Regions from separate parts of the Promicromonospora sp. NPDC090134 genome, predicted to be linked through region 1. Evidence: riboswitches for the same ligand, from Rfam matches in the RefSeq annotation. Region 1 holds a riboswitch; each other region holds the start of a gene.
What was found. Region 1 has a riboswitch for cyclic di-AMP ahead of ACIPN7_RS19675 (C40 family peptidase). Riboswitches for the same ligand answer to the same signal wherever they lie in the genome.
Positions count from the first base shown of each region.

Region 2: another riboswitch for cyclic di-AMP. It lies ahead of ACIPN7_RS15380 (C40 family peptidase); the one in region 1 lies ahead of ACIPN7_RS19675 (C40 family peptidase).
Region 3: another riboswitch for cyclic di-AMP. It lies ahead of ACIPN7_RS07830 (C40 family peptidase); the one in region 1 lies ahead of ACIPN7_RS19675 (C40 family peptidase).

Region 1 covers NZ_JBIVCZ010000007.1:173,786-177,051, forward strand. Annotated here, with positions in the region: gene ACIPN7_RS19670 (NAD(P)-dependent oxidoreductase) at 59-1,036, opposite strand; gene ACIPN7_RS19675 (C40 family peptidase) at 1,146-2,030, opposite strand; cyclic di-AMP (ydaO/yuaA leader) riboswitch at 2,031-2,210, opposite strand; gene ACIPN7_RS19680 (phytoene desaturase family protein) at 2,339-3,266, shown strand, end outside.
Region 2 covers NZ_JBIVCZ010000005.1:150,216-153,481, reverse strand. Annotated here, with positions in the region: gene ACIPN7_RS15385 (universal stress protein) at 1-288, opposite strand, end outside; gene ACIPN7_RS15380 (C40 family peptidase) at 451-1,245, opposite strand; cyclic di-AMP (ydaO/yuaA leader) riboswitch at 1,248-1,440, opposite strand; gene ACIPN7_RS15375 (iron dependent repressor, metal binding and dimerization domain protein) at 1,581-2,297, opposite strand; gene serC (phosphoserine transaminase) at 2,380-3,266, shown strand, end outside.
Region 3 covers NZ_JBIVCZ010000002.1:308,325-311,590, forward strand. Annotated here, with positions in the region: gene ACIPN7_RS07825 (FAD-binding oxidoreductase) at 1-759, shown strand, start outside; cyclic di-AMP (ydaO/yuaA leader) riboswitch at 954-1,122, shown strand; gene ACIPN7_RS07830 (C40 family peptidase) at 1,124-1,963, shown strand; gene ACIPN7_RS07835 (purine-cytosine permease family protein) at 2,056-3,266, shown strand, end outside.

The DNA.
Region 1 (3,266 bases):
TCGCTTCCGAGCGGCCGGAACCACCCATACCCAGCACTCGACGAGGGCGGGAGGTGGGTCAGCGGGTGGCTACGTTGCGGAGGGCGTCGCCCGCGCGCCAGGCCGTGAGCTGTTCGGCCAGGAACCGGGCCGCGCCGCGGGGCCGGCCGCCCGCGACGTGCGGCGTGAGGATCAGGTTCGGCACGTCCCACAGCGGCGAGTCGGCGGGCAGCGGCTCGGTCTCCATGACGTCGAGCGCCGCGCCGGCGAGCCGGCCGGAGCGCAGGGCGTCCTCCAGGGCGGCCTCGTCCACGGTCGCGCCGCGGCCGACGTTGACGAAGCGGGCGGTCGGCGGCAGCAGGCCGAGCAGCCGGGCGTCCAGGATGTGCCGGGTCGCGGGCACGGCCGGCAGCAGCGAGACGAGCAGGTCGGTCTCGGCCAGCAGCGCGTCGAGGCCGCCGGCGTCGACCACGGGGTAGCCGGAGCGCTCGCCCGCCCGCGAGGCCACGCCCGTGACCTGCGCGCCGAGCGCGGTCAGCAGCGGCGCCAGGCGCAGGGCGATGGACCCGAAGCCCCAGATCGTCACGCGCGCGCCGTCGAGCGAGTACTCGAGGCCGGTGACGCCGTCGGCCTGGGCGAACGCGATCTCCTTGGCCCAGCGGTGCTCCCGCTGCGCGGCCAGGGACACGTCGATCCGGCGGACCGACGCCAGGATCAGGGCCAGCGCGTGCTCGGTCACGGTGTCGTCGTGCAGGGACTGCCCGGAGGAGATGACGACGTCGGGGGCGAACCCGGAGCGCAGCGCGACGTCCGGACCCGCCGACAGGGTCTGCACCCAGCGCAGGCCGGTCAGCCGCTCGGCGGCGTCGGCCACGATCTTGGGCGGGCTGGACCAGGTGACGAGCAGCTCGGCGTCGGTGTGCTCGGCGGGGATCGGCTCGTTCATCGCGTAGGTGGCGACGGTGTCGGTGCCGCCGGGCGCGAAGGAGGCTCCGCCGTCGGGCAGCAGGGACGGGAAGTCGAGGTCGAAGGGCACGTCCGGTACGAGGATCTTCACGCCGGGGACGTTACCCGACCGGGGCCACGAAGCAGAGCGCCCGTCCGGCCCGCCGAGGAGGTTCCTCGGGACGGCCGGACGGGCGCTCCGACGTGTGATGCGGGAGGCGTCAGCCCGTCACCCGGATGAAGACCGGGTTGGTCTGCCACATCTCCGTGTAGTGCACGGGAACGCCCTCCTGCTGGGCCTCGACGACCATGCCGTCGCCCGCGTAGAGCGAGACGTGGCCGGACGTCCAGACGATGTCGCCCGGCTGGGCCTCCGCGGCGGAGACCTGGTAGCCGACGGTCGACATCGAGGCCGAGCTGTGCGGGAGGCTGACCCCGAGCTGAGCGTAGACGTACTGGATGAGCCCGGAGCAGTCGAAGCCGCTGGGGGAGGCTCCGCCCCACACGTAGGGCACGCCCACGTACTCGAGGGCGAGGTTGACGGCCTGCTGCCCCAGGTCCGCGGAGGACTCGGACGCTGCCGCCGCGGCGGCCTCGGCCTCGGCGGCGGCTGCCGCAGCGGCCTCGGCGGCGGCCTTCGCCTCCGCCTCTGCCTGCGCCTTGGCTTCCGCCTCGGCCTTGGCGCGAGCCTCCGCCTCAGCCTTCGCCTTGGCCTCGGCGATGCCGGCCTCGGTCTCGGCGTACGGGGTCACGGTGACGCGACCCTTCTCGGCCTGGAAGTCGGCGTCGCGGGCGACCTCGACCTTGGTCACGAGGTTCTCGGCGAGACCCGCACGGGTCTTGGTGTCGAACGTCTTGTTGGCGAGCGTGGTCTGGGTGTGGGACTCGGCAGGCGCGGTGTGGGCGGTCTGGGTGAAGACCGACGCGAGCATGCCGGACGTGACGACCGCGATGGCGCCGGTACGGGCGGCATTCTCGGCTGCTGTCTGGCTCAGAGCGGTGAAGGGGGTGAGAGCGGGGCCCTCGGCGCGGTGCCGCCCCCGGTTGCTGGGTCGGTTTGCCTGGTCGTCCGCCCAGTCGTGGGTGCGGTCGGTGAGTACGGTCACCAGTGATCTCCTCGGACGCCTACGAGGTGAGCTGTCGGGTTCGGATGGGGAGAGCGATCACCCGGCCTCACAAGGAGGCTTCACCCCGAGGACACTCGCGTGCCCGGCTTACCTGGTTCCCCCGCCCCTGTCACGTTCTGGCTGCTCAGGACCGGTGACAGGATTCGGCGTCCGGGCCTGGACCTCCCCGTTGCTGGAGCGGCGAGATCGACCGTACTCGTCCGTTGCGGAAATGTCACGATTGGGTCACATACCGTCTTGTGATGGAACGTTCCTGGCAATGAGTGCCGCGTGTCACCATGGCGTGCATGCCCGATTCCCTGCTCGACCCCCTGCGCGCCCGGTACGACGTCGTCGTCGTGGGCGGCGGTCACAACGGCCTCACCGCGGCGGCCTATGCGGCCCGCGGCGGGCGCTCGGTCCTCGTCCTGGAGCGCGCCGACCACGTGGGCGGCGCCGCCGTCTCGGCCCGGCCGTTCCCCGGTGTGGACGCCCGCCTGTCGCGCTACTCCTACCTCGTATCGCTCCTCCCGCGCCGGATCGTCGACGAGCTCGGCCTGCCGGTCCGTCTCGTCCGGCGCCGCTGGTCGTCGTACACCCCCGTGGCCGACGGCGGCCTGCTGGTCGACACCCAGGACGACGCCGCCACCCGCGCCTCGTTCCGGCGCCTCACCGGCTCCGAGGCCGACTTCGAGGCGTGGGGCCGGTTCTACGCGATGACCGCCGAGGTGGCCCGCCGCCTCGCCCCGACGCTCACCGAGCCCCTGCTCCCGCGCTCCGCCGTGCGGCACCTCGTGGCCGACGGCGTGGGCGAGGAGGCCTGGCGCGCGCTCTTCGAGGAGCCCCTCGGTGAGGTAATACGCCGCACCTTCGCCGACGACGTCGTGCGGGGCGTCGCTGCCACCGACGGCCTGATCGGCACGTTCGCCGACGTCGACGAGCCGTCCCTGCGGCAGAACCGCTGCTTCCTGTACCACGTCATCGGCAACGGGACGGGGGACTGGGACGTGCCGGTGGGCGGCATGGGCGCCGTCTCCGGCGCCTTGCGCGACGCCGCGGTGGCGGCCGGCGCCACGATCGTCACCTCGGCGACCGTCACCGCCGTCGACCCCGGGGCCGTGGGGGCCGAGGTGGCCTGGACCGACGCCGACGGGCGCACCAGGGGCGTGACCGCCGGGCACGTGCTCGCGGGGTGCGCGCCGGCCGAGCTGGAGCGGCTGCTCGCCGTGGCCGGCC
Region 2 (3,266 bases), on a different contig from region 1:
ACCCGCGGCGTCACCGGTCGCGACCTCCGTCGTGGCGCGCACCCCGGCGTCGGCCACGCGGTTCTCCGCCTCGACCAGGACGGCCTTGGCGCCCTCCTGGATCGTGGTGTCGTCCAGGGCGGCGTACCCGCCGTCGAGCGACGCGGCGGTGAACGACGGCAGTGAGTAGCTGCACACGATGTGCAGCGCCCAGCCCACGCGGTGCGCGTAGGCGGTAGCCCAGTCCAGCGCGTGCAGACTCGCGGCCGATCCGTCCACCCCGACCAGTACGACCTCGGATCGTGTCATCGCCAGTCCTTTCCTCAGCAGTGCATCTTTGCCCTCCAACGCTACCGGCGGGGCGCCCGTCGTGGGTATCCGGAGGCAAAAAGACGGCAGAAAAATGGCAAAGCAGAGCGCCTGCCCCGAACTACCGGACAGGCGCTCTGCTGCGGTACTGCGTGGCTGCGATCAGCCCAGGCGGATGAACGTGGGGTTCGACTGCCAGATGGTGCGGAAGTCGACCACGGTGCCCGGCTTCGACGCGTCGATCATGGTGTTGCCACCGGCGTAGATCGAGACGTGACCGGGGGTCCACATCAGGTCGCCCGGCTGGGCCTGCGACGCCGGCACCTGGGTGCCGTAGCCGGCCTGCGCCGACGAGGAGTGCGGCAGCGAGATGCCGAGCTGCGCGTACACGTAAGAAGTAAAGCCCGAGCAGTCGAAGCCGCTCGGGCTGGAGCCACCGGAGACGTACGGGACGCCGATGTAGCGGCTGGCGATGGAGATCACGGAGTTGCCGATCGCCGACGCGGGGATGTCGACGGACGAGGAAGCGGTCGACACGGCGGTGGCCGCGGCCTCTGCTGCCTCGGCGGCGGCGGCCTCAGCGGCCTCCTCGGCTTCCTGGGCGGCCAGCTCGGCCTGGTAGTCCTCGTTGTCGGCGGCCGAGACCACCGAGACGGCGGACTTCTCGACGCTCAGCTCGGCGTCGGGCGCGACGGTCACTACAGGGGCGTTCGACAGGGACTCACGGGCCTGGGACGTCAGCGCGTTGAGGTCCACCGAGTTCATCTTGGCGTGGCCGGTCTCCATCGGAGCGGCCTGCGCTGCCATCGCGCCACCGAACGTGGAGACCAGGAGCGCGCCACCTGCGGCGGCAACCGCGGTACGACGACCGACGGCGGCGTTCTGAGCAAGCTCGGTGAGCGGAGTCACGGGGCGTCGCGCAGCACGATGGCGTGCGCGGGTGGTACGTGCGGTCACGTATTACCTCTCCTTGTACGCCTTCGAGGTCAGCTGTCGGGTTCGGGTGGGAGAAATCACCCGGCCGTGCACTCCCGAAGGATTACCCGGCTTCACCCCGAGGACGCACCCTGGCGCCCGATGGTGGGTCCCCCGCCTCTGTCATGCGGTCGTCTTGGGGCCCCGGCCGGTGACAGAGTTCGGCGTCCGTCCGGAGACTCCCTCGGAATAAACTCCGCGGGAGCGGTCCGAACGTACCCGACGTCACCCCCGATGTCACGTTCCGGCAACGAATGTCATGGCGTGTCGGGAACGTGGCCTCACCTTTCCGACAAAGCGGATGGTTTGGGACACCCTCAGGCGGTCGCGACGAAGAGGTGGCGCGCCAGGTCCTCGCCGAGCTCCAGCGCGGTCCCGGCGCCGTCGACGGTCACCGTGTAGGTCCCGTCGCTGAGCTCGGCCGTGATCCGCGAGCCGGGCACGAGGCCGGCGTCGGACAGGCGGGCCAGCAGCTCGACGTCCGTCTGCAGCGGCTCCGCGATCCGGGTGAGGGACGCCGCGAGCGGCTCGCCCTTCACGCCCTTCTTGGCCGCCGCCTCGAACGCGGAGGGCAGCGAGATCACACCGCTGAGGAAGGGCACGTCCGTGTAGGCCTCGCCGAGCTCCGAGAGGCCGGGGATCGGGTTGCCGTACGGGTCGTGGTGCGGGTGGTCGAGCAGGCCGACGAGGCGCTTCTCCACGAGGTCGCTCATCACGTGCTCCCAGCGGCAGGCCTCGACGTGGACGTGCTCCCAGTCGAGCTTGATCACGTCCGTCAGCAGGCGCTCCGCGAGGCGGTGCTTGCGCATGACGCGCATCGCCTTGTCGTGCCCGAGCTCGGTGAGCTCCAGGTGGCGGTCCCCGGTCACGATCACGAGCCCGTCGCGCTCCATGCGCGCGACCGTCTGCGACACCGTCGGTCCGGAGTGCCCCAGGCGCTCCGCGATGCGCGCGCGCAGGGGGGTGATGCCCTCCTCGTCGAGCTCGTAGATCGTCTTGAGGTACATCTCGGTGGTGTCGATCAGATCCGTCACGTCAGCTCCCGTCATGCGCGCAGCCGTCCAGTCGCCCTGGGCTCGGCGCCCCGGGCGTCGGCCCAGGTTCTAGTCTAGTTCTGTGCCACTGACAATCCCGACACACCTGTTGCCCACCGACGGCCGTTTCGGCTCAGGCCCCTCCAAGGTGCGCCCGGGACAGGTCGATCATCTCGTGGCGAACGCCCACGTGCTCGGTACCTCGCACCGCCAGGCGCCCGTCAAGGACGTGGTCCGCCGCATTCGCGAGGGTGTCACGGAGCTGCTCGGCGCGCCCGACGGGTACGAGGTGGCCCTCGGCAACGGCGGCTCCACCGCCTTCTGGGACGTTGCCACGCTGTGCCTCGTGGAGCGCAAGGCGCAGCACGCGTCCTTCGGCGAGTTCGGCGCCAAGTTCGCCACCGCCACGTCGCGGGCACCCTTCCTCGAGCCGTCCCAGGTGATCGAGGCGGAGCCGGGCACGGTCGCCCACCTCGAGCCCGCCGACGACGTCGACACCTACGCCACCCCGCACAACGAGACCTCCACGGGGGCGATGGCCCCGGTGCTGCGCCCGTCCGGGCCGGACGGCGCCGTCGTGCTCACCGACGGGACGTCCGGCGCCGGCGCGCTGCCGGTCGACCTGCGCCAGACCGATGCCTACTACTTCGCCCCGCAGAAGGTGTTCGCGGCCGACGGCGGCCTGTGGCTGGCGGTCCTCTCCCCCGCGGCCGTCGAGCGCGCCGCGCGGATCGAGGCCTCGGGCCGCTGGGTGCCGGAGTTCCTGTCCCTTACCACCGCGATCCAGAACTCGCGCCTGGACCAGACCCTGAACACGCCGGCCATCGCGACGCTGCTGCTCCTGGCCGACCAGGTGGAGTGGCTCCTGGAGCAGGGCGGCCTGAAGTGGTCGGCCGAGCGGTGCGCGACGTCGGCCGAGACCCTCTACTCCTGGGCCGACGCCCGCCCGTGGGCGACGCCGTTCGTGCG
Region 3 (3,266 bases), on a different contig from region 1:
GACTTCGCGGCGCACCGCACCACGCGCGTCTTCTTCGGCAAGGTCTCGTTCCCCGCGGCCGAGGCCGCGACCGTGCTCCAGGGCTGGGCGGACTACCTGCGCACCGCGCCGGAGGAGCTCACGTCCATCGCCAACCTCGCCAACCCGTTCGCAGGCGGGCCGGAGGCCCCGGTGGAGATCCACGTGGCCTTCGACGGCGACGACCCGGACGCCGCGGCCCGCGCGCTGGAGCCCCTCCGCGCGCTCGGGACGGTCGTCGCGGACGACGTCGAGCTGATGGCCTACGCGGACGTCCTGGTGGAGGGCGCGACGCCGCCGCCCGGCATCCACGTGGTGGCCCACGACGGCCTCGTGGACCGGGAGTCGGTCGCGGAGACCCTGCGGATCCTCACCGAGGCCGGCACGTCGCCGGGTGCGCCGTCGATCTCGATCCGGAGCCTCGGCGGCGCGATGTCCCGGGTGCCGGGCGATGCCACCGCCTACGCCCACCGGGGCGCGGAACTCATGGTCACGACCTTCGCCGGGGGCCCGGCACCCGTGATCGAGGCCGCGCGGCCGGTGCTGGACGGGCTCTGGGGCCGGCTCGCTCCGTATCTCAGCGGGGCGTACGCGAACTTCCTCACGACAGCGGATGAGACGGACGTCACAGACGTCTACCCGAAGTCGACCTACGAGCGGCTCGCGTCGGTCAAGCGGCGGTACGACCCGGACAACCTGTTCGCCCGCAACCACAATGTGCGACCTGGACAGATGTCCTAGTCGGGACCTTCGGCCCGGTGGGCGCCGTCCTCGATCCGGACGGCGCCCACCGCATTAGCGCAGGTCGGACATTCCGGTCAATAGCTCCAGCGCGGGCCGGGATGTCCGTAACGCGATCGTGACTTTCGCGCTGAGGCGGGCTACGGTCGGTCCCGCTCACGGGGAATTCCGTGGGCACTCGTGGTGGACGCCGAGCCCTGTCACCGCCGCGAGATCTGCTCTGAACAGATGACAGGGACGGGGGAACCAAGTACGTGGGCACCGCGAGGTGCCCTTGGGGTGAAGCCGCACCAGCACGACGCGGCCGGGTCATTCTCCGATCCGAATCCGACAGCTCACCTCGTAGGCGCCGGGAGAAAATGCTGTGACCACACGCATGCCCGGGCGCCATCGTGCTGCCCACCCACCCATCACCCCGCTGACACCCATCTCGCGCGCCGCTGCCCGCGGCATCTCCGCAACCGCCCGCCGTGGCGCGGTCGTCGCCGCCGGATCGGGTCTGCTCGTCTCGCTCCTCGCCATCCCGGCCAACGCCGCCCCGGCGAACGACCCCAGCACGAACACGGCCGAGCTCGAGGCCGTGCGTGACGTCGTCCAGGACGCCGCGCAGAAGCCGACCGACGTCGAGGTGGCCACCGCCGCCCTGACCACGGCGAAGGTGGACACCGCCCCCGCCGTGAAGGTCGCCGCCGACAGCGAGTTCGCGCTGGAGTCCGGCACCATCAAGGTGACGCCGGCCCCCGAGCCGGAGCCCGAGCCCGAGCCGGAGCCGGAGCCCGAGCCCGTCGTCGAGGCCGAGCCCGCCGCGGCCGAGCCTGCGGCGGCCCCCGCCGCCGAGGAGCCCGAGGAGAAGGCTGCCCCGGCCGCCACCTCCGGGTCCAAGATCGTCGACATCGCCATGCAGTACCTCGGCGTCCCCTACGTCTGGGCCGGTGCGACCCCCGCCGGGTTCGACTGCTCGGGCTTCACGTCCTACGTCTACGCCCAGGTCGGCATCACCCTGCCGCACTCCTCGGCGGAGCAGCGCTACTCCGGCACCGAGGTCTCGGTCGCCGACGCGCTGCCGGGCGACATCATCTGGTCCCCGGGCCACGTCGCCATCTACGCGGGCGACGGCATGCAGATCGAGGCGCCGGTCCCCGGACAGACCGTCCGGTACACCGAGATCTGGCAGGACAACCCGGTCTACCTCCGGATCGGCTGACACACCCGGGTCGGCTCCGTCCGACACCGGTTCACGAAGGGCCCGCACCAGGACGGTGCGGGCCCTTCGTGCGTCGTGGCAGGATCACCACCATGAGCAGCGCGCCCACGAGCGTCGAGACCAATGCCCTGAACACCATCGACGAGGCCGAACGGCGCGGTTCGCCGCGCAACCTGTTCTGGCCGTGGTTCGGGGCCAACGTCTCGGTGCTCGGGCTCGGGTACGGCTCCTACCTGTTGGGGTTCGCCGTGTCGTTCTGGCAGGCGGTCGTGGTCGGCACCATCGGCATCGTGGTGTCGTTCCTGTTCTGCGGGTTCATCTCCCTGGCCGGCAAGCGCGGGTCGGCGCCCACCATGGTGCTGTCCCGGGCCGCGTTCGGCGTGCGGGGCAACAAGCTGCCGTCGCTGCTGTCGTGGATCCTCACGGTCGGCTGGGAGACGGTGCTCGTCGCGCTGGCGACGCTCGCGACCTCGACCGTGCTCGGCACGCTCGGCTGGGGCGGCGGCACGGTCACCAAGGTCGTGGCCCTCGTGGTGGTGGCGGGCATCGTGGTGGTCGCGGGCGTCTTCGGGTTCGACCTCGTCATGCGGCTCCAGGTCGTCATCACGGTGCTGACCGCCGTGCTCACCGTCGTCTACATCGTGCTGGTGCTCGACCACATCGACTGGGCCACGGTCGCCGCCATCCCCGCCGGAGGCAGCCCGCAGGTGATCGGCGGGCTCGTGTTCATGATGACCGGCTTCGGGCTGGGCTGGGTCAACATGGCCGCCGACTACTCGCGCTACCTGCCGCGCTCCGCCTCGGGGCGCGGCATCGTCGGGTGGACCACGCTGGGCGCCTCGCTGGCCCCCGTCGTGCTGCTCGTGTTCGGCCTGCTGCTCGCCGGCTCCGACCCCGTGCTCAACGAGGCGATCGGCGCCGACCCGATCGGGGCGCTGTCCACGATCCTGCCCACCTGGTTCCTCATCCCGTTCATCGTGGTCGCCCTCGCCGGGCTGATCGGCGGCGCCGCCCTCGACATCTACTCCTCCGGGCTCGCGCTGCTCTCCCTGGGGCTGCCCGCGCCGCGCTGGGTGGCCGCCGCGATCGACGGCGCCCTCATGGTCGTCGGCGCGATCTACGTCGTCTTCGTCGCCGACTCCTTCATCGGCCCCTTCCAGGGCTTCCTCATCACCCTCGGCGTGCCGGTCGCCGCGTGGTGCGGCGTGCTGCTCGCCGACATCCTGCTGCGCCGCCGTGACTACGCCGACGCCGACCTGTACGACGCCGACGGCCGCTACGGGTCCGTGAACTGGGCCGCCGT